2 regions of the Psychrobacillus sp. FSL H8-0510 genome follow, and region 1 is predicted to be linked to the other one. Evidence: predicted binding sites of a transcription regulator. Region 1 holds the regulator's gene; the other holds the start of a gene.
The links. Region 1 encodes CtsR, which represses protease genes until heat stress. Its sites were predicted from a motif close to ATGGTCAATAAAGGTCAAACA; they were not measured.
Positions count from the first base shown of each region.

Region 1 (19,132 bases):
CAGCACGGGTACTACTGATCCAATTCCTGGTATAGCAATATTATTAAGTGCAGAACCTAGGAAAAAGGCAACAATTAAACCAATAACTAGTCCGAGCGTTCCGAATAACAAATCTCCAATTGGCGCTTTTAATAACCGTTCTTCCATCCATTTGATAAAATTAATCAAGTAGTCGGTCATAAACAATGCAGCCACATACAACAAAATTGCTCCTACTAAAACAGATACATACGGATTGTGAATCCAAGGGTTGTTAGATAAATTAAAAAGCTCATATAAGTGCGGTAAGAATAGTAACCCCAATGTTCCACCAATTAAAACAAAAGCAATTTGGATAATCCATTTTAACAAGCATGCCACCTCCATTAATTTCATTATACTTGCATCTTTCCCAATAAGTCTAATCAGACAAGCGCAGTTGCCCACTCTATTCCCAAAAATAATGGAAGAATGCTGGATAAAGGCTTCCTTTGCCTTTATCCGGCATTTTGAAACTACTTGATCGGTTGGACACCAGAGCTAGACATATAGAATGCCTTATTATTATGAAAATGCTTCTTTCATCGCTTCGTTAACTGTTTCGATTCCTATAATTTGAATGCCTGGAGGGTAATCCCATCCTCCGAGGTTTGAGGCCGGTACAATCGCTCTTTTAAAGCCAAGCTTTGCAGCCTCTTGAACACGCTGTTCAATTCTAGACACCCTTCTCACTTCTCCAGTTAAACCAATTTCTCCAATAAAGCAGTCAGTTGGTGTAACCCCTGTATCTCGGAAACTTGAGACGATACTTACTAGGACGGCTAAATCGATCGCAGGTTCATCTAATTTTACTCCTCCCGCCACTTTTATATAAGCATCTTGCGTTTGGAGTAGTAATCCCATTCGTTTTTCCAGTACTGCCATTAGTAAGGAAACACGGTTTTGATCAATACCAGTAGCCATACGTTTCGGATAATTAAAACTAGATTGAGTCACTAACGCTTGAATTTCTACTAAAATAGGTCTGGTACCTTCCATCGAGGCAACAATTGCAGATCCAGCTGCTCCATGAGACCGCTCCTGAAGAAATAATTCAGAAGGATTAAGTACTTCTTTTAATCCGGATTGGACCATTTCAAAAATGGCGATTTCATTCGTAGAGCCAAATCTGTTCTTCTGAGATCTTAAAATACGGTACGTATGGTGACGTTCTCCTTCAAAGTACAAAACAGTATCTACCATATGTTCCAATATACGAGGTCCTGCAATTTGTCCCTCTTTTGTTACATGTCCCACTAAAAAGATTGCTACATTTTTAGTTTTGGCAATTCGCATAAGCTCTGCTGTACACTCTCGAACTTGTGATACACTTCCCGGTGCACTTGTTACATCGGGATGATGAACAGTTTGAATAGAATCGACAATAACAAATTTCGGCTCTACACTCTCAATAGTTTCATTGATTAACTCCAAGTTGGTTTCAGCATAGATATAAAGCTCTGCTGATGTTACCCCTAAACGTTCTGCCCGAAGCTTCGTCTGACGGATGGATTCCTCTCCCGAAATATACAGTACTCTTTCTCCTTTATTCGCAAGTAAAGCAGAAACCTGCAAAAGAAGGGTCGACTTACCAATACCCGGATCTCCACCTATTAATATTAACGACCCAGGGACAATACCACCGCCAAGCACACGATTCAGTTCAGCAAAGTCAGTTGTCACTCGTGGTTCATCAGCTGTTACTACTGAAATTATTGGGGTCGCCTTCTGTGCTGTGCCATCTGAATGCTGAAACGAGCGTTTCGGGCCTTTGGATACTATTTCCGTTTCTTCTACCATTGTGTTCCATTCACCGCATCCAGGACATCTTCCCATCCATTTCGCGGACTCATATCCACATGAATTACACATAAACTTCGTTTTCTTTTTAGCCATAATACCTCCTACTATGAAAAGCACAAGCGCCTCTGAAAGAATTGCAATAATGACGACCTCTGTCTTTATTGACTAGTCTGCAGCAATCGAACTGCTGCTTCCAGGGCTAACAGTTAAAAAGGGCATTCCGGAAATATTTTTCGGAATGCCCGCTATATTAACCTTCTGTAACTAACGATTTAGTGCTACGAACCACAAATTCATTGTCTTCTACATCAAATATTACATGTTGCCCGTCTAATACTTCTCCTTTAAGAAGTTCTTCGGATAGACGATCTTCTACATGTTTTTGAATTGCACGGCGTAGAGGACGTGCACCGTATTCTGGTTCATATCCTTCAGTTGTAATTTTGTCTTGTGCTGCTTCTGTAATCTCTAATTCAATACCTTGTTCTTTCAAACGTTTAGATAATTGCTCTGTCATAAGTGAAACAATTTGTTTTAAATGCTCTTTTTCAAGCGAATGGAACACAATCATTTCATCTAAACGGTTTAAGAATTCTGGACGGAATGCTTTTTTCAATTCTTCTAGCATTTTGCCTTTCATATCTTTATAATCCGTTTTGCCACCTTCTGTTAAGTTAAATCCAACGTATTTATTGAATCTAAGTGCATCCGCACCAACGTTTGATGTCATAATTACTACTGTATTACGGAAATCTACTGTGCGACCTTTAGAGTCTGTTAATCGTCCATCCTCTAACACTTGAAGAAGAATATTAAAGACATCTGGATGTGCTTTTTCAATTTCATCTAACAGGATAACAGAGTATGGTTTACGACGTACTTTTTCTGTCAATTGCCCACCATCGTCAAAACCTACATATCCTGGAGGAGATCCAACTAGACGAGAAGTTGAATGTTTTTCCATGTACTCAGACATATCTACTCGAATCATTGCATCTTCGTCTCCGAACATCACTTCTGCTAAAGCGCGAGCAAGCTCCGTTTTACCTACACCAGTAGGTCCCAAGAAGATAAACGAACCAATAGGACGTTTCGGATCCTTCAATCCCGCGCGAGCACGACGAATAGCTCTTGAAATTGCATCCACTGCTTCACTTTGACCAATTACTCTTTCATGCAATTTATCTTCTAGTTTTAATAACTTTTCAGATTCCGTTTGTGCTAATCTAGACACTGGTACCCCAGTCCACATAGAAACGACTGCTGCGATATCTTCTACTGTTACTTCAGATTCTTCTTTTCCTTGTTTTTCTTTCCAATTGTTTTTCATTTTCTCTAGTTCATCTTTGAGCTTCTGCTCTTTATCACGGAATGATGCAGCTTTTTCGAATTCCTGACTTTGAACTGATGCATTTTTTTCAGATCGGATTGCTTCTAGTTTAGCTTCTAATTCTTTTAGATTAGGAGGTGTTGTATATGAACGTAAGCGTACCTTAGAACCCGCTTCATCTATTAAGTCAATTGCTTTATCTGGCAAGAAACGATCAGAAATATAACGATCAGACATTTTCACGGCTGCTTCAACTGCTGCATCCGTAATCTTCACACGATGATGAGCTTCATAACGATCACGTAAACCGTAAATAATTTGAATCGCTTCATCTACTGAAGGCTCATCTACTTGAATTGGTTGGAAACGACGTTCAAGCGCGGCATCTTTTTCGATATATTTTCTATACTCATCCAATGTTGTTGCACCAATACATTGAATTTCTCCACGAGCAAGAGCAGGCTTCAAAATATTCGAAGCATCAATAGCACCCTCTGCTCCTCCAGCACCAATTAACGTATGAAGTTCATCAATGAATAGGATAACATTACCTGCTTGGCGAATTTCATCCATCACTTTTTTCAAACGATCTTCAAATTCCCCACGATATTTTGTGCCAGCAACAACTGTACCCATATCTAGTGTCATTACACGTTTATCGCGTAGGATTTCTGGCACTTCATTTTGGACGATTTGCTGTGCAAGCCCTTCAGCAATAGCCGTTTTACCAACACCTGGCTCTCCAATTAGAACTGGATTGTTTTTTGTACGACGAGCCAAGATTTCAATTACTCTTGTAATTTCTTTACTACGACCAATTACAGGATCTAATGTGCCTTCTCTTGCAATTTGCGTTAAGTCACGAGCTAGGCCATCTAGTGTCGGTGTACTAGCTGGAGCTGTTCCATTGTTACCATTGCCGTGTGCTTGCTCTGTACTACCTAATAATTGAAGTACTTGTTGACGAGCTTTGTTTAAACTTACTCCGGCATTATTTAGTACACGAGCAGCTACGCCTTCTCCTTCACGGATTAATGCAAGCAATAGATGCTCCGTTCCAATGTATGAATGCCCAAGTTTTCGAGATTCATCTACTGAAAGTTCAATCACTTTTTTGGCGCGAGGAGTGTAGTTAACAATTGGGCCAACTTCTTCTTTGCCTGCTCCTACTAGTTCCTCAATCCCTGCTTCAATTACTTTTAAATCTACTTCTATTGCCTCTAATGCTTTTGCAGCAATTCCACTACCTTCTCGGATAAGACCAAGTAATATATGTTCTGTTCCAATAGATTCATGCTTCAAGCGTATAGCCTCTTCTTGTGCTAGTTGTAATACTTTTTGAGATCTTTGTGTAAAACGATTAAACATCATTCAGATTCCTCTCCCTTTGTTTTCTGTTTTTCTTCTTTTTGCAATCTTTCCCTTAACAGCTTCGCGCGAAACATATCCCGCTCAGAAGTATTCAATGAAGTTCCTGCATATTTTTGTAGAAATCCTGGTTGCATAAACACCATACATTCATTCAAGATAGATACATCAACATCTTCTATGAGTCCCATATCTATTCCTAATCGTACATCCGATAGGCATCTCGCTGCTTCATCCGTTGCCATGATACGGGCAAATGATAAAGTTCCTAGAGATCGATATAGTCGGTCTTCTAGTGTATTGGCCGAATGCTTTAGAAGTGCATCTCGTGCTTCTCTTTCTTTTTGAATAATTTGTTCGGTAATACTCTGAAGATCAGCAAGTATGTCTTCTTCTGACTTACCAAGTGTGGTTTGGTTGGACACTTGATATACATTACCGAGCGCTTCACTACCTTCTCCGTAAATTCCTCTAACAACCATTCCAAGTCTTGAAATGATCGTAACAATTCTGTTCATTTGTTTGGTCATCGTTAATGCCGGTAAATGCATCATGACAGATGCACGCAAGCCAGTACCTGTATTTGTAGGACAACTTGTCAAATAACCAAACTGCTCGTCAAACGCATATGGTAATTCTTTATCTAGTACACGATCTAACACATCTGCTTGTGCATAGGCTTCTTGAATTTGAAGCCCTGGAAAAAGACATTGTATACGAATATGATCCTCTTCATTGACCATTACACTAACCGATTCATCATTTGATAATAAAACCGATCCAGTCATAGGCGAGTTAGCGAGCTTTGGACTGATTAAATGTTTCTCTACTAACACTTGGCGACTTAGTTCCGATACATCTTTTATATGAATGGAAGAAAATTGCATATCTAATTCGTCACTTGCATCTAACAAAGTGGCAGATACAGATTGGTCAATTTTATGCGCCTCGTCTTCTGTAAATGCCAAAGGAAAACGGTAACCATTCAGATTTCTAGCTAACCGTATTCTTGTACTCATCACGATATCTGAATGCTGTCCAACACCAGCCATCCAACTGGAAATGGAGTTATCTAAAAAGTGTTCAATTGACATTCGTTTGGTCACCTCCTCCTGTTGAAAGTTGACTTTCCAAATCTCTGGCTTCATCTCTCAACTTTGCGGCTTCCTCAAAACTTTCCGTGGCAATAGCATCTTTCATTTGAGAGCGAATGGCTTCTATACGTTTCTTTAAAGCAATCTTCTCTCCTAGTGCACCTGGAGCCTTCCCGGTATGCTTCGTGTTTCCATTATGAAGTCGCTTAAATACATTCGGTAACTGAGGGCGAAAACTGTTATAACAATTCGCACAACCAAATTTTCCTTCATCTAAAAAACGCTGGATCGACCAACCACATTCATCGCATACAATTATATTTTTTTGTTGTTTTTGTTGCATTGGTTGTTGTTCTGTTTGACTAAACCAGTTCGATAGTAGTTGATGTAAAGATAGTGGATCTTGTTTGTACTCAACGTAAAACGGGTGGAGGCTATTTGCACAGACTTCACAATAATGTCTTTCAAGATGTTCACCATTATGCACTTGGGTAACCGTTACTTTCGCCGGTCTTTGTTTACAATTTTCACAAATCACCTTTAACACACCCCGTTCATTTTTCACTTTTTTCATATTTTAACGTTAATAACATGGCGCATAAAATACGAGACCTTAGTTCATCTCTGGCAGGTAACGGAATCACCAGAGTCGTTCTATTTAAAGCTGCTAAAATGAGTTTTGCTTCACGTTTAGTAATAACATCTTCATCGATCAATCGAAAAACGATATCTTCCGTGACCGATTCTGAAGCCCCATTTTCTAGTGTTTGTATAATATGCTCTATTAGATCAGCTTTTGTATGAGCTCGAACGCGGAGGATTCGAATATATCCCCCTCCACCTCGTTTACTTTCTACTAAGTATCCGCGATCTTGGGTAAATCGTGTATTGATTACATAATTTATTTGAGATGGAACACACTGAAACTTCTCCGCGATTTCACTTCGCTTAATTTCGATTTGTTCCTTACTTCCTTCTTCTATAATAGCCTTCAAATACCCTTCAATTATGTCAGATATATTTTTCATCTTCTCACCTCTTCTCACAAACTGACTTTGACTAACTTTGACTATATTATAACGAGAATTTTTTGTATGTGCAATTGATACGATTTGCACTTAAAAACAAGAAAAAACTACAAACCATTGTTTGTAGTTTAGGATATATTATTATGACTATTCCTATTCAATAAATCTTTTTTATCTTTCTTGAATAACTAATTGAACCTTCTATAGCTACAGCTAAATTAAATTTTCTTTTTATAATTATTTCGTTGAGACTTCGTAACTTGCTTCCAGTTATTCGTTTCTGCTTGTTTGGCTGCAGCATCGCTTTTGCGGTCGATATGCGCAAGCTCTCGCATCAGTTTTACATAACTCTTGTATCGTTCTTGTTTAAGAGTACCATTGTCAATAGCCTCCCGAATTGCACAACCAGGCTCTTTTACATGCTGACAATCACGGAAACGGCAATCTAATGCTAGGTCTTCGATATCCTGAAAACTAGCACTCACCCCATCACTTGTATCCCAAAGTTGAAACTCTCTCATCCCAGGTGTATCAATTAGTAAGCCACCTTCAGGTAACAGCGTCAACTCTCTATGAGTGGTTGTATGGCGCCCTTTACTATCATCTTCTCTTATATGATTGACAGTCATTACTTCTACACCTGACAAGGCGTTTATCAAGGATGATTTCCCAACTCCGGAAGAACCTAAAAGTGCACCTGTTTTATGAGAGGCTAATAGACTTCCTAATCGATCGATACCTTCGCCGGTCACACTACTCACTGCAAATATATCCACACCAAATGCAATAGCCTCTACTTCTTTCATATAATATTCTAGGTCTTCACAAGCATCTTTTTTCGTTAATACCACGATGGGGGTCGCCCCTGAATCCCATGCTGCCAATAGATATCTCTCTAATCTACGAACATTGAAGTCATGATTAAGCGACATCACTAGAAATACAAAATCAACGTTTACCGCAATTAGTTGAATTTCTGTCGTCAATCCAGCCATTTTCCTAGAGAACTGTGAACTGCGAGGAAGTACTTCATGGATTATCCCCTTTTCCTCACCAGGCATCCGATCGAGCACTACCCAGTCTCCAACTGCCGGAAATGCTTCTCTATCATTCCCAAATTTAAATTTCCCAGAAAGTGAGCATAGTAGCTCTCCTTCATTGGTCATAACTCTATATAAATTTTTATGTTCCAGTAGTACGCGACCTGCAGTTCCACTACCTGTCATTTTTTCTTCCCAATTATTATTCCAACCATATTGTTCGATTAAATTCAATTCAATTTCCCCCTAATTTCCGTATGAATAATGCCCAAGCCACATTAATAGAGCTATAAGCTAAACAATAAAAAAACCATGACTGCACGAATCTGCAGCCATGGTTCCCCGGTCATTAGTAAAGAAGCATATATCTGGTTAGAGACATACGGAGTGGGACATCATAAACTTACAGATTCGTGGATACGTATATTCATTTGCCATGATGCCTCACTCCTTTCTTTTCGTTATTTTCAGAATACTACAAGTATTAGCATTTTGTCAATATAAATTATGCAAGATACGTATTTGTAATATGGGTATCATTATTAATTATAAAGATGACATCCTACAAAATGACCTGGTTCCTGTTCCTTCCAGGCTGGCTTTTTTTCCGTACAAATGGACATAGCATGTGCACATCTCGTACGGAATACACAACCTGAAGGTGGATTAATCGGGCTCGGAAGCTCTCCATGCAAAAGAATACGTTCTCGTGACTCCTCTATGTCAGGATCTGGAATGGGAATCGCAGATAACAAAGCCTGTGTGTACGGGTGTAGTGGATTTTCATACAACTGACTACTAGTGGTCATTTCTACCATATGCCCTAGGTACATGACCCCTATTCGGTCAGAGATGTACTTGACCATCGATAAATCATGTGCGATAAACAAATAGGTTAGATTTTTTTCCTTTTGTAGTCGTTGGAGCAGCTTCACTACTTGAGCTTGAACTGACACATCCAAAGCTGAAATAGGCTCATCCGCAATGATAAACTCAGGATCTAATGCAAGCGCTCGAGCTATGCCAATACGTTGACGCTGACCTCCTGAAAATTCATGAGGATATCGATTAGCATGGTCTCTGTTCAAGCCCACATCCTCTAGTAATTCATACACTCTAGACTTTAACTCTTCCTTTTTGTATAGTTTATGTATTTCCATCGGTTCAGCAATAATTTCAAACACAGTGGAACGTGGATTTAAAGATGCATACGGATCCTGAAAGATCATTTGCATCTTTTTCAAGTAACCTCTTCTTTCTTTGTCAGTCATCTCATGCACATTTTCATTTTCAAACAGAACTTTTCCCTCTGTTCTATTGTACAATCCTAAAATAGTTCGGCCTGCTGTGGATTTACCACAACCAGATTCACCCACTAGACCAAATGTCTCCCCTTTGAAGATATCAAAACTTATCCCATCAACAGCCTTCAACGTCTCCCCATGTCCAATGTCAAAATGGCGCTTCAAATCTTGAACAGACAATAGAACTTTTTCCGTCATTTAAATCCCCCCTAAACGGCATATCTTCTAACTGCACAAATCTCCTTTTCTAACAGAGATCCTGCTAGCCTTAAAATTTCTACTGTTTTCCCCGTTGAATGCGAATGCAATAGTTGGCCATCCCCATAATAGAACCCAACATGCCTTACCGTTCCCGTCCCTTCATCATTCGCAAAAAATAGTAAATCCCCTTTTTTCCAAAGCGAAGGGTCTTGTATAGAAATTTCTTCTCCCGTTTTAGCCTGGTCACTTGCATCTCGAGGAATTATATAACCACAAGCCTTCAACATATTGTACGAAAAACCCGAACAATCATAGCCATATGGAGACATGCCGCCCCATAGATATGGTAAATCTAAATAATTTTCCCCTAAAGCCACCGCTTCCTCTGCAGACCTCTTCGGAATCTGATCCACAGAAGATGCAAATTGGGCATGTACTTTCGATAATAACGCTTTGCCGTGTGGCGTAAGAACAGTATAAAATACTTCATCCTCTGAGATTATCGGTAGAATAGTATTAAAGGCTAAAACGAGTAGCGGATTATGTTGTAAATCCCAGAGCTGTACTTTTGCAGAAGAAACTCTGGCGGAACCCTTGACATCCACTCGCTTTGTAGGTTGTATTTGCGAAAGCGGGATCCAACCTGGATAACCACGACTATCTTTTTTAGAGGGCTGCCAAATGGCAACAACTTTTGCCCATTCCCCTACTATCTCCTCCACAAGCACTGGTTCTCCGTAAAGTAGCTGCGTTTGCACACGATTTTCATCACATAAAGCTAACCTTTGTTTATACGGTAGTGCCTCAAGCCATTCCACCAATAACACAGGATTTGAGATTGCCGGAATATCTATCTCCCTGGCAGAGTTTGGTTCAGTCCAAATAGTTCCCACCTTTACAGCACAAACCCATTCTTTCTTTTCCACTGGCATCTTTTTGCCTCCTAATCCAAATTCACATGAACAATCCCTAATCCTGGTTCGTTGGAGAAGGTCATATCACTCTTATCATAGATAACGCCACCGACTATTAAATCATTTTTTAGCATTAACGGTGCGTCAAAGTCAAAATATCGAATATTCGGCTGGCTAGCTGCAAAATGAGCAGCCGCTGTGATTCCCAATTTCGTTTCAATCATGCTGCCTACCATACATTTCACCCCACTTGCCTCTGCAAGTGTATTTATTTTTTGGGCGTGATAAATGCCACCCGATTTCATCAGCTTTATATTTATCAAATCAGCAGCTCGCATTTTTAGAACTTGTTTAGCATCCTGCACAGAAAAAACACTTTCATCCGCCATAATTGGAGTATATGTATGATCGGTAACATACTTTAGCCCTTCGAGATCCCAAGCAGGAACTGGCTGTTCTACAAATTCAATTGATAGTCCTGTATCCTCCATTAAGCTAATTGCTTTTACGGCCTCTTTAGCATTCCATCCCTGGTTAGCATCGAGCCTTAACTTTGGCGTCATTCCCACACGATCTCGAATAGCACGAATGCGTTGGATATCATCTTTTATCTCACCAATACCTACCTTGACCTTTAGAACTTTAAATCCATCCTTTATATACTGTTCTGCATCATCCGCCATCTCGCTAGGGTCATTCACACTAACTGTAAAATCGGTTTCTAGCTTTTTCCGATAACCTCCAAGAAATTGATATAAAGGAAGACCTGCATGCTTAGCCAGTATGTCATATATGGCCATGTCTAATGCCGCTTTAGCACTTGTATTTCTGACTAAGGCTGTGTTTAGTTTCTGGAATATCTGCTCACTTTGTAAAATGTTCATACCAATCAATTGAGGTGCAATTATCTCGTTAATAGCGTATCGAATACTGTCCATCGACTCGCCTGTAATTACATGTGTCGGTGGAGCCTCTCCATGACCTACTATGCCATCACTCGTCGTAATAGTTACATACACTGAGTAAGCCGTCGTCACAGTTCGTAGAGCAGTTTTAAATGGTTTAGTTAGAGGGACTGCCACATCAAAGGTTTCAATTGATTTTATATACAATCTCGTCTCCTCCTTATTCAACTCCAGGTAATATAGTTAGAGATAAGTTATTCGCATCCAATTCTGCTTCCATTCCAAGTGGGACGGCAAAATGAGGCTCGCAATGTCCTATTTTAAATCCTTTCACTGCAGGCTTACCTAATTTTCCAATGTAGTGATCAAACACTTCGTCTAAAGACAAAGTAACCGGCCTTTTTTTAGGTTCTGCACCACTAAAATCCCCAATGACAAACCCAGCTGCCGCATCTAAAATACCAGCTTGGCGTAGTTGGTTTAGCATACCATCTACTTTGTAAGGCTCTTCCCCTACATCTTCTATCAGGAGAAGTTTTCCTTTTGTATCTACCTCATATTTTGTACCTACACCATTAGCAAGTAATGATAAATTTCCTCCTGTAAGTTCCCCTCTTACGATACCTGGAGAAACTTGTGCCAATGGAGAGATTGCTTCAGTATAAAATAGCTCCATTGGATTAAACAACTGTTGAAACATTTTTTTGGATAGCTCGGAGAACGTATCTTTTCCCACATCTGAAGCTAACATTGGTCCATGGAAGGTGACGATATCCGAATATAGATTCATACCTGTATGTAGAAAAGTTATATCAGAGTAACCCCAAAAAACCTTTGGATTCTCATGCATCAATTGAAAATCGATTTGATCTGTGTAACGTGCAGAACCATAGCCTCCACCCGCACAAATAATGCCTGCAATATTTGGGTTAGCGAACATCTCATGTAAATCTTCTAAACGTTCCTCATCAGTGCCAGCTAAGTAGCCATGTACATTTTCTAGACTTTTTCCTAATTGATAAGATAAGCCAAGCTCCTCTAAAAAAGCAAAAGAGCCCTTTAAGTTCTCTAGATTCGGTGGACTTGAAGGAGCAATAATACCGATAGTATCTCCTTTTTGCAATCGTTTTGGACGGATTTTCATATGTAATTTCTCCTTTATAATGAAGCCTTAATAAACCAACTCACTGCAAATTTTAACATATCTAATAGGAAAGAAAAGGGCGGTACCAAATGAGGCACCGCAGCTTTCGCATAGTTGCTAGGGCTTTTCTGGCAACTATTCTTTGTCAGCCCACTTTAAGTCCATATATCCAACTGGATGTCTTACGATTCCTGAAATTGTTGGTTTTTCAAGTGTTACTTGGTTGTAATAATGTACTGGGAAAATTGGCATTTCGTCCATTAATAACGTGTCTGCTTGAATAAGCATTTCCCAACGTTTTGCTTCGTCTGTTTCATTTTTTATATCAGCGATTAGTTTATCAAATTTTGCATCTGACCAAGTAGTACGGTTCATAGAGGAACCTGTGATGAAGCTTTCTAAAGCATTCACTGGATCTGCATAGTCAAATAAGAAGGAAGAGCGAGACAATTGGTATTTAAACTCTTTTTGCTCAGTCGCAAACACACTTGCTTCTACATTTTGTAATACTACATCTACTCCTAAAACTTCTTTAAATTTACTTTGCAGTGCTTCCGCTATTTTCTTATGAGTATCACTTGTAGAATAAGTTAACGTTACTTCAGGTAACTCTGTGTACCCCTCTTCTTTCATACCTTCAGCTAAAAGTGATTTTGCTTTTTCTGCATCAAAGCCTACCAGTTTACCAGCTGTTTCTCTGAACTCCTTACCATCAGGCCCTACAAATCCATAAGGAACAAAGCCCTCTGCTGGTTTTTCGCCATTTTTCGTTACAAACTCTACGATTTCTTGTTGATCAACCGCTAAACCAAAAGCTTGACGGATTTTTTTATTTGTAAAAGGCTCTTGTGATACGTTGAAACGGTAGAAATATAACCCTGCTTGATCTTCATTTTTCAATTCAGGAGAATCCAATAACTGATCTGCCAATTCCGCCGGTACACCAGATACATCTAATTCCCCTGTTTCGTACATTTGGTATTCGGTATTGGAATCATCAACCATAGCCCATTCCACTTTATCCAGCTTTACAGTATCGGCATCCCAATAATTTTCATTTTTTGCAAATGTAAAGCTTACATCATGCTCCCATGCCGTTAACTTGAACGGGCCATTTCCTACGAATGTATCTGCTTCTGTATACCAGGTTGCATTCTCAGTAGCCACTTTTTCATTAACTGGGAAAAAACTTGGGTTAGTAATGATGTTTAAGAATGCTTCTGTTGGAGCATTTAATTTCACTTCAAATACTTTTTCCTCTACCGCTTTAATAGCAACGTCCTTAGCTGCGCCTTCCCCACTATTATAGGCTTCTGCTCCATCAATGAAATACGCTAAAAATGCTGCTGGGGAAGCTGTTTCCGGATTTAACATATGCAACCAACCATAAACGAAATCACTTGCTAATACAGGCTCACCATTAGACCATTTCGCATCGTCGCGAATTGTAAATGTATACGTTAGACCATCTTCTGTAACATCAATTTTTTCAGCTGTTGCAGGTTCTGCTACATGGTCCTTTGACAGCCGTACAAGTCCTTCCATTAGATTATTCAATGCATTCCAAGAAACCGCATCAAATCCTACAGATGGATCAAATGATGTTGGTTCATTTCCATTATTTAATTTGAGTATTTTTTCTGTTTCAGTTTCTACTGCTGTTTCCTTCTCTTCTCCTTCGTTTCCTGTATTAGTTTCCTTTTTTTCACCCGCATCTTTCGTGGCTGTACAAGCACTTAACACAAGGACAAATAATGCTACTACAAATAACATTAACCATTTCTTCATCTTAGTTCCCCCTTTGTAATATATATGTGAATGCACTAAAGCGCGCTCATCCTATTTTAAGATAACTCTTGTAATACTTTTGCACGTTCGTCCTGAAGCCAACAGTCAACCGCATGTGATTCAGATATCGTTGTCGTAAAAGGATAAACATGATCACATACTTCCATTGCATACGGACATCTTGCCGTGAAAGGACATCCTTTAGGTGGTGAAAATAAATCTGGTGGCGTCCCTTCAATTGGTTGTAATTCTTCCTCAACCAAGTCCAGACGAGGAACTGAATTTAAAAGCCCTTTTGTATATGGATGCTCCGGTGTGTAAAATATTGCACGTTTATCCCCAATTTCTACTACTTTTCCGGCATACATTACGGCAATTCGATCAGCTATTTTCGCAACGACTCCTAAGTCATGAGTGATTAATATAATGGAAATATTCGATTTCTGTTGAATCTCTTCAAAGAGTTCTAATATTTGTGCTTGGATCGTTACATCTAGTGCGGTAGTTGGTTCATCCGCAATTAGGAGCTCCGGCTCACATATGAGCGCAATAGCAATCACAATTCTTTGTCGCATTCCTCCTGAAAATTGATGAGGAAATTGCTTTAAGCGCTCTTTAGGATTGGGAATTCCCACCAGTTCCAACATTTCTATCGCTTTTTGTTTCGCCTCTTGTTTACTTACTTTTTTATGCGTTCGAAGCCCTTCTGTTAATTGCTCCCCAACCGTGAGCGTTGGGTTTAGTGCTGTCATAGGATCTTGGAAAATCATCGATATGTCTACCCCTTGAATTTTCCGCAGTTGCGGTTTCGACATCCCCGTCAACTCTTTCCCTTTAAAAAGAACACTACCATTCTTAATAACCCCGGCAGGCTCCGGTATTAACCCCATAATGGCATTAGAAGTAACACTTTTTCCACATCCTGATTCCCCTACTATAGCCAGTGTTTCCCCTTGATGAAGATCGAAACTAACCCCCCTAACAGCTTCTACCTCTCCACCATACGTTCGAAAAGAAACTTGGAGATTATTTACCTGAAGTACTTTTACATCTGACCTTACCTTCTTTGCTTTCTTTCTATTCCTTTGCGTTTCAGAGGTACCTACTGGAAGTGATTTATCTACTTCATTAACTCGCTGTTTTACGTGTTCCTTCGCAATATCTAACTGTTGTTCATTCATCCAATCTACCTCCTAAGCTTCGGATCTAGCGCATCCTGAAGTCCGTCCCCTAGTACATTAAAGGCGAACATCGTTAAAGAAATAAACAATGCTGGGAAGAATAAGCGCCACCAATGACCAGATAATATAACAGGAAGTGCATCATTTGCCATAACACCCCAACTTGCAAATGGAGCTGCTATCCCTAAGCCTAAAAAACTTAGAAAAGCTTCCGCAAAGATTGCACTTGGAACTGTAAGAGTCATTTGAACTATAATAGGACCCATTGTATTCGGTAATAAATTTTTCCGGATAATTCTAGAGCTCTTAGCACCAAACGATTTGGAGGCTGTTACAAACTCATAGTTTTTTATTTGTAGTACCTGTCCTCGAACAATACGCGCCATTCCTACCCATCCTGTAACAGTAAGAGCTACTATGATTGTCGTTAAACTTGCCCCCATGATAACCATTAACAAAATAACAACTAACAAATGGGGTAATCCATAAAGTACTTCTACTATTCGCATCATAATGGAATCCGTACGTCCACCTTTATAACCACTAATACCACCGTAAATAATGCCAATAAAGAAATCGATAAGCGCAGCCATTACTCCTACAAATATAGAAATACGGGCGCCATACCAGGTTCTTGTAAACACATCTCTTCCTGCTTCGTCGGTACCAAACCAATGAGCAGCGGATGGAGGTTGGTTTTGGTTAGGGTAATCAGTAGCGGTAACCGAATATGGAGAAAAGATAGGACCAAATATAGCGAAAAGCATCAATAAAATGAGAAAAATTAATCCACCCATTGCCAATTTATTTTTTCGTAATCGACGCCAAGCATCTTTCCAGTAGGATAATGAGGGTCTTACAACCGTTTCTGCTCCTCCATGCTTCTTTGGTAGAGGTTGAAACCACTCATCTTTTACATGCTGTGGGGACACTACTTCTTGTGAATTTGTCATTAGGCATCCCCTTCTTTTCGGTGTAATTTTATACGTGGGTCCAGTAATCCGTAGACAATATCTACAATGAATAGCATGAACACTAGAAATGCGCTATAAAACACAGTTGTACCCATGATTACGGGGTAATCTCGATTATTAATACTCTCCACGAAATATTTCCCCATACCTGGAATGGCAAAAATACGCTCGATTACAAAAGTACCTGTTAGTATTCCAGCAAGCATCGTCCCTAAAATTGTCACAACTGGCATAAGTGCATTTCTTAATGCATGGCGAACAATTATCCGTACGGGAGATAATCCTTTAGCACGGGCCATTTTAATATAATCTTGTGTAAGCACCTCTAACATACTAGATCTAGTTAAGCGAGCAATAATAGCGGTGGGTCCCGTTGCAAGGGCTATTATAGGCAATATCATATGTAACGGACTAGACCAGGTTGCTGCCGGTAGCAAGTCCCAGGTCACAGCAAGTTGTTGAATAAGTAATGTTGCAAGTACGAAGTTAGGTACAGATATACCAACTACTGCAAATGTCATGGCAAAGTAGTCTACCAGACCATTATGTCGAAGTGCAGCAATCGTACCCAGTATGATCCCTGAAAGCAAAGCTACTAAAATAGTAGCCATCCCAAGTTCAAAGGAAATCGGGAATCCCCGCGCTAACAATTCATTTACGGATTCATTCGGCTTCTTAATAGATGGCCCAAAGTCAAATGTGACAATGGATTTTAAATAACTTAAATATTGAATATGAAGGGGTTCGTCTAGTTTATAAAATTTTTCTAAGTTTGCTTGAATGGTAGGATTAGTCGTCCGCTCTCCCTCAAATGGAGAACCGGGTATTAAGTGCATCAATACGAAGGTTAATGTAGCAATGATGAGAATTGTCGCAATCATCATGATAAAACGCTTAACAATATATTTTCCCATTCAAAAGCCCCCTTAACAGAATTTAGCTTGTAACGCTAATTCCACCATAACAAGCATTGCTCGATATGCTTCTAAAATATCTTTCGCTTTAAACTCCACCACTGTAGTATCTTTTATAATTTCACAACCCGGCATTAAAGCCGCCCACTCCGCTTGACCATAGTTTACAAATTCAATTCTTAGTACTGGTTTTTCAGGAGGAGTTAGAGGCTTTATTTGATCTCGTTTTTCTATAGCCTCCACTATTTTCTTTCTAAGCAAGGCCTGTGATTTTAAAGGATGTAACGTCTTAACAGCTGAACGAGAAATAGACTCCTTCACCACTGCAGTCACGACTCCAGGTAGAAGGTCCTCCGCTTCCCTACACGCACCGTCATCTCCTGCCACCATAATAACTGGCACACCATAATATCCTGCTACAAATGCATTTAATCCAAGTTCTCCAACTACTACTTCATTTATGTACATATTACGAACCCCAAATATCATCGAGTGACTCATTACACCGGGTTGTCCAGCCCGTGAATGATAACCTGCAAAAACAGCTCCTAAATACGTTTCATCTAGTGCGTGCACCATTGAATAAGGCTTAAAATCCCCTGTGATTAAGGAAGCATCTGGATGTAATTCTTCTACCAGGAGATTATTCATTTTAGAGTGACTGTCATTGACTAGTACTTCTTTTATACCTTTTGATAAAGCACCTTCCACAATGGCATTTGCTTCTTGAGTCATTATACGTCTCGCCCGTTCGTAATTATGCTTGTTGGACTCTACAAACGTGTAATCTGGCAAACCTGTTATTCCTTCCATATCGACCGATAAAAATAGCTTCATATTATTCCCCCATATCTTTCTACTTTTCTCTTTCTTTTAGAAACCGAAATAATTATAAACTTTATCAAAATATACTGAATATTACAATACATCTAAATACATAGATACATTGTATCGAATGATTAGAAAGAAAAGCTTTACATTAAAATCATAATAAAAAAGCAAATGCACTTTGATATAAAGGCATTTGCTGTTGTTTTCTTCATAACGAAGAAAACTAGAATACAGATGAATTATCTATTCTGACCTGGGAAGAACTGTTGCTGTCCGAATTGTTGTTGCCCAAACTGTTGTCCGTATGGTTGACCAAATGATTGTTGTGGAAACTGTCCTTGTTGCATAGGAAATGCCTGTTGACTGCCGGGTACCATTACATTTTGATTTGTAACTGTGTAAAAGTGCTGAGGAACGTTTACGATATGCTCTCTATTCACATTTACAATTGGATGGATAACAGGCTGCATTCTAGGTAAGAACGAATCACGCACTCGGTATTGCGGAGGACAAACAACTGGTTGAGCAGCTGGTTGTTGCCACTGCTTTTGTTGACAAGGATTACAGGAACAGGGTTGTTGATGTTGATGTTGATTCATTGTTAATTCACCTCCTTCTTGCACTACTATTAGTAAATGCAAGAGGAGAAGAAACTAACTAGACAAACATCCCCATTAAGTAAAAATAAAAACAGCTTGATAGGCTTTATTGTGAAAGAAGAAGTTTCAATCTAAGCTAAAATGGTAATACTATAAGGAATAAATATAAGTATTTTGGTTGATTCTATAATATTTTATTAGTATAGTTAAGCGTTTAGGATAAAAACGCGAGAGAGGGAAAACATGAAAAAATTATCAAAGGTATTTTATATAACGATTGGTTTAATAGTTTTAGCTGTTGGATACGGTGCTTTAGCCCCGGAAAGTTTTGAAGCTATTACTAGTACTATTAAAACTTTCGTTGCTTCATCATTTGGTTGGTACTATATGTTACTTATGACGCTAATGTTAGTATTAAGCATCTTCTTCATCTTTAGTCCCTATGGAAAAATCCGACTGGGAAAAGATTCAGATCGTCCGCAATTTTCAACTATTACTTGGATTTCTATGTTGTTTTCTGCTGGTATGGGAATTGGGCTTGTCTTTTATGGGGCAGCTGAACCCTTGTCACATTTTGCCATTGATCCTGCCACAGCTGAACCAGGTACGAATGCAGCTTTTAAAGAATCCCTTCGTCAAACTTACTTCCACTGGGGATTCCATGTTTGGGCTATGTATGGGGTTGTTGCATTATCT
Region 1 covers NZ_JBBOYZ010000001.1:3,669,071-3,688,202, forward strand. Annotated here, with positions in the region: gene MHI40_RS18735 (PIN/TRAM domain-containing protein) at 1-351, opposite strand, end outside; gene radA (DNA repair protein RadA) at 544-1,914, opposite strand; gene MHI40_RS18745 (ATP-dependent Clp protease ATP-binding subunit) at 2,072-4,522, opposite strand; gene MHI40_RS18750 (protein arginine kinase) at 4,519-5,613, opposite strand; gene MHI40_RS18755 (UvrB/UvrC motif-containing protein) at 5,603-6,151, opposite strand; gene MHI40_RS18760 (CtsR family transcriptional regulator) at 6,168-6,641, opposite strand; gene rsgA (ribosome small subunit-dependent GTPase A) at 6,860-7,915, opposite strand; gene MHI40_RS18770 (ABC transporter ATP-binding protein) at 8,224-9,183, opposite strand; gene MHI40_RS18775 (C40 family peptidase) at 9,195-10,118, opposite strand; gene MHI40_RS18780 (dipeptide epimerase) at 10,130-11,212, opposite strand; gene MHI40_RS18785 (S66 peptidase family protein) at 11,226-12,149, opposite strand; gene MHI40_RS18790 (peptide ABC transporter substrate-binding protein) at 12,285-13,937, opposite strand; gene MHI40_RS18795 (ABC transporter ATP-binding protein) at 13,994-15,118, opposite strand; gene MHI40_RS18800 (ABC transporter permease) at 15,124-16,071, opposite strand; gene MHI40_RS18805 (ABC transporter permease) at 16,071-17,006, opposite strand; gene MHI40_RS18810 (M55 family metallopeptidase) at 17,019-17,843, opposite strand; gene MHI40_RS18815 (hypothetical protein) at 18,077-18,436, opposite strand; gene MHI40_RS18820 (BCCT family transporter) at 18,680-19,132, shown strand, end outside.

Region 2 (4,774 bases), 870 kb from region 1:
GCGATATCACTATAGAATCTCATGTTGAGATGTATGAAAAAGTCAGGCTGATGTTAGAGGAATTCGCTGAAAACGAATAAAAAAACCAACAATTTGTTGGTTTTTTCTAGTTTATACCTTATTTAAGAAACTTGCTTTAATATTTACCACTTACGACCTGCTCCTCCACCACCTGAGCTACCGCCGCCAAAACCTCCAAAGCCACCACCGGAACTTCTACCACTAATACCACGTCTTCTACCAGAACCGGAACTACCTCCGCCTCCAGACATTAAACTAACAATTATATATATGACAACCACCCCTACAATAATTGTTCTAATCATGGATCCACCGCCATCTGTAGAACCTACAAGAGGAGAAGGACCTTTGGGACTTGTTAACTCCCCGTCCCAACCGTATTCAGTAGCTACCTGATTATATAATAGCTGATAAGTCGAAAGAATAGCACCTGGTACATCCCCACTCTCTAAGTAAGGAAAGGTGTAATCATCTAAAATTCTACCAATCTTACCATCCGGTAAAGCTCCCTCTAAACCGTAGCCGACCCCAATGTATACATCACGGCCTTCTACTTTATCAGGATCCATTTCCAAGATAAAAAGTACACCATTATCCTTCTCTTCATCCCCTATACCATAGCCTCGCATTACATCTACAGCATATGTCGCTACATCCTGACCTTCTAAAGACTCTACTGTCATTACAACGATTTGCGAACCAGTAGCATTTTCTAGGTTTTGTCCAAGCCTTTCAATTTCTTGTTCTTGCTCTTCTGTTAGAACGTCATAGAAGTCTTGCACATATAATTCACCTGGTAAAGGCTCTGGATAATTAGATTCTGCAAAAGTTAATAATGGGAAGAGGAATGTAAGGAGAAGTGCAAATGTTATAGCATATGCACTTTTCTTCATCACTCTCCATCTCCTTCAAAATCGACTACGGGCGCTTCTTCCGCTCCCTCAGCTGATTTAAAGTATTCTTTCTCATCGAAGCCAAACATAGACGCTACGATACTTCCAGGCATCCGTTTTACTTTTTTATTGTAATCCGAAACAACTGTATTATAATCTTGTCTTGCTACAGAAAGTCTGTTTTCTGTACCTGAAAGTTCATCCATTAATTGTCTAAAGTTTGCATCAGCCTTTAGTTCTGGGTAATTCTCCACAACAACTAATAATCGGCTCAAAGCACCCGATAATTCATCATTTGCCTCAGCTTGTTCCTCAGGTGAACCCGCTCCTGCCAATCTTGATCGTGCATCTGCGATATTTCCAAGCACTTCTTCTTCATGTGCTGCAAAACCTTTAACGGTACTAACTAAGTTCGGTATTAAATCCATTCTACGTTGCAGTTGGTTTTCAACTTGCGCATACGCATTATTTACGTTTTCTTCTTTGTCTACAAATCCGTTATAACTTCCCATAAATATCCCTGCGATTATCGCAATAATTACAACGACTATAATAATGGGCACTAATAATTTTTTCAACTCGCTCACCTCTTCAATAATTATAGTATTATTGTACCTTTAATTCGAAAATACAAAACCTATTATCGTTTACGGACCAAATATATATAAGTTTCATCTTATCTTTATATAGAAGTAACTAGATTGGATGACTTTTCCGTTTCTCCAGTAAACATATTTTAGATATAAATCAGCTTAGCTAACCATTTCATACTATATTTACATATTTTTAGTACTTCATTGTTTAGGTAATTTATTCAGTGGTAATGATTAATAAATGAAATCTTTCTTTTCATTCAAAAAAACGAGGTGATTGGATGAGTAATTCACTACCGCAAAATGCCGTTAATACATTAGAACAACTTCAAGGTAAATTTCCTGGTTATCGACGTGCCCATGCAAAAGGCGAATTTTATGAAGCCACTTTTATTCCAAACGGAAATGCGATTCCATATACGACGGCACCTCATCTTCAACAGGAACCAGTAGCTGCTACCGTTCGTTTTTCCAATAGTCCGCCAGATCCCTCTGCAGCAGATTTCTTATCTCCAGCTAAAGGAATGGCTATCCATTTCCAACAGCCAGATGGTTCTATTAGTCATCAAGTGTGTACAACAGTTCCAATGTTCGTCACAAAAGACCCTAAAACCTTTATAGATATGCTGAAAATTTTAGGCTCTCATAAAACTGGTATTCACTCCGTAGATTTAGGTTTAGGAGTGGCTAAGCTTCTGACAACCTTTCCAGAGCATAAGAATACATTGCTCACTCTTAAGGAACAGCTAAAGCAACCTCCGATTAGCTATGCGGCTTTAAACTACTACCCTATTCATGCATTCTTTTTAGTTAATGCTGAAGGTAAAAGACAATCTATAAAATACGAATGGCATCCTTTAAAAGATGAAAAATCCCCTTCTATCTTGGAGAACATTCATTTATCGAAGAATTATTTACACGAGGACTTAGAGAAGCGAGTCGAAAAAGGCTCTGTCGGATTTGAGCTCTATATTCGATTAGGGGAAGAAGCAGATCCTACCGATGACCCTACCGATAAATGGCCATCTGATAGGCAAAAGATATTAGTAGGGCGTTTAACAATAAATAAAAAGGTACTACCTACTGAAAGTCTATTGTTTGACCCTACAATAGTGGGAGAAGGTATCGACCTTTCCGAAGATCCGATTCTTCATTTTAGACATGATGCTTATGCAGTTTCCTTTGATAGAAGAAATAAAGAGGACGAAAAAACACCCTAAACAATACAAACCCAAGTATTTTTAAACTAATAAAAACCCTCCGTTTATATAGAAAATAAACGGAGGATTGAAATATCTTATGTATAACTATGTTGAAATAATATGCCCTCGGCGAGGATCGAACTCACATTACAAGCTTCGGAGGCTTGTGTGTTATCCATTACACTACAAGGGCAAGCGACTTATCTATTATACAAATAGAAGGCATATAATTCAAGCAAACATTTCAAAGCTTAACATTTGACCTTCCTTGACCATTATGTGTATGATAAAGTTACAACTGAGGGAACTTTTCTCAGTAACTAAATAATTTAACCCACCTTTGAAGGAGGAAATCAGGATGAATTTAATTCCTACTGTTATTGAACAAACTAATCGTGGAGAGCGTGCATATGACATCTACTCTCGATTATTAAAAGACCGTATCATTATGCTTGGAAGTGCTATCGATGACAACGTTTCAAACTCAATCGTTGCACAATTATTATTCCTAGAAGCAGAAGATCCAGAAAAAGATATCTCTATCTACATCAATAGCCCAGGCGGAAGTATTACAGCTGGTATGGCAATTTATGATACAATGCAGTTCATCAAACCTGATGTACAAACAATTTGTATCGGTATGGCTGCTTCTATGGGAGCATTCCTACTTACTGCTGGAACAAAAGGGAAACGTTATGCGCTTCCTAACGCAGAAGTAATGATTCACCAACCACTTGGTGGAGCACAAGGGCAAGCAACTGAAATCGAAATTGCTGCAAAACGCATTTTACATTTACGCGATAAGTTGAACAAAATTATTTCTGAACGTACTGGTCAACCAATCGAAGTCATTGCAAAAGACACAGATCGTGATAACTTCATGACTGCTGAACGTGCTAAAGAATACGGCTTAATCGATCATATTATCGATCGTAGCGAAATGAAAAAAGCATAATCTATCCTCTATAATCCCAAAGGAATTTATTCCTTTGGGATTTTTTTAAAGGAAATTTCCTCACTTCAATAAAAAATTAATTTCTCTTATCAGCTCATGATTATTTTTTATGCTATATCCTCTACTACTTTTATGAGGAAATACAATTACATTTTCCTCAACAAATATATAAATTTGGTCATTCGGATTTGATGTTGACACTATCCGATATTCTGCCTTAAGCGGATCAAACGATTTCTCCATTATTGATAGTTTCTGCCCTTTTAGTAATGCTTTCATTGCTTGCTGCTTTTCTAATGATGTATTGGTTTCTGTAAAATTTGTCTTATTTATTTCCTCTATCCTTAAAATAGTATTACTACTAAAAAACTCATCCGTTAATTCATTTTCTATTAGTGTACTTTTGGATAATTGAATACTTGCTAAAACGATTAAGCATAAAAAGAATCCTAAGATGAAATTCTTTTTCATACAGTCACCACCTATCTTATTCACTAAGATATCGTTAAATAGTTATGGAGCAACTACTTTCCTAACTTCTTGAGTTTTATAATGCCTTATTTTCCTCAAAAAAAATAGCCCTTTCGTCTAAATGACTAATGAGGCCGTTCGTTTTTATGATTCACTCGAGATGAAGTTAGCTAAAGCTTCTACTGCTTCCTCTGCATCGGAACCGTCTGCACTTAAGCCTACTTTTGTTCCTTTGCTGATCGCTAAACTCATAATTCCCATAATACTTTTTGCATTCACTTTTTTAGTATCTTTTTCTAAATAGACATCTGCAATATAACGATTTGCTTCTTGTACAAAAAGTGCAGCCTGCCTTGCTTGAAGTCCTGAAGATAATTTTACTTCCACCTGCTGTTCTGCCATAGTCTACTCCCCATTTCTTAAATTGTCTCTCCATTACGAAGCGCATTTGCTATTTCATCTATTTTTCGCAATCGGTGATTAACACCTGATTTACTCACATCGCCTGAGGAAACCATCTCACCTAGTTCTTTAAGTGTAACATCTTGATACTCTACACGTAACCTAGCTATTTCACGAAGTTTTTCAGGTAACCGATCTAATCCGATAGAATTTTCGATAAAACGTATATTGTCCACT
Region 2 covers NZ_JBBOYZ010000001.1:2,810,453-2,815,226, forward strand. Annotated here, with positions in the region: gene MHI40_RS14250 (hypothetical protein) at 1-80, shown strand, start outside; gene MHI40_RS14255 (TPM domain-containing protein) at 144-914, opposite strand; gene MHI40_RS14260 (LemA family protein) at 914-1,492, opposite strand; gene MHI40_RS14265 (catalase) at 1,789-2,727, shown strand; tRNA gene MHI40_RS14270 (tRNA-Arg) at 2,831-2,902, opposite strand; gene clpP (ATP-dependent Clp endopeptidase proteolytic subunit ClpP) at 3,068-3,664, shown strand; gene MHI40_RS14280 (hypothetical protein) at 3,725-4,135, opposite strand; gene MHI40_RS14285 (HPr family phosphocarrier protein) at 4,280-4,537, opposite strand; gene whiA (DNA-binding protein WhiA) at 4,555-4,774, opposite strand, start outside.
Region 2: a site for CtsR is predicted at 2,965-2,985, ahead of clpP (ATP-dependent Clp endopeptidase proteolytic subunit ClpP). Genes of this name have one in related genera too.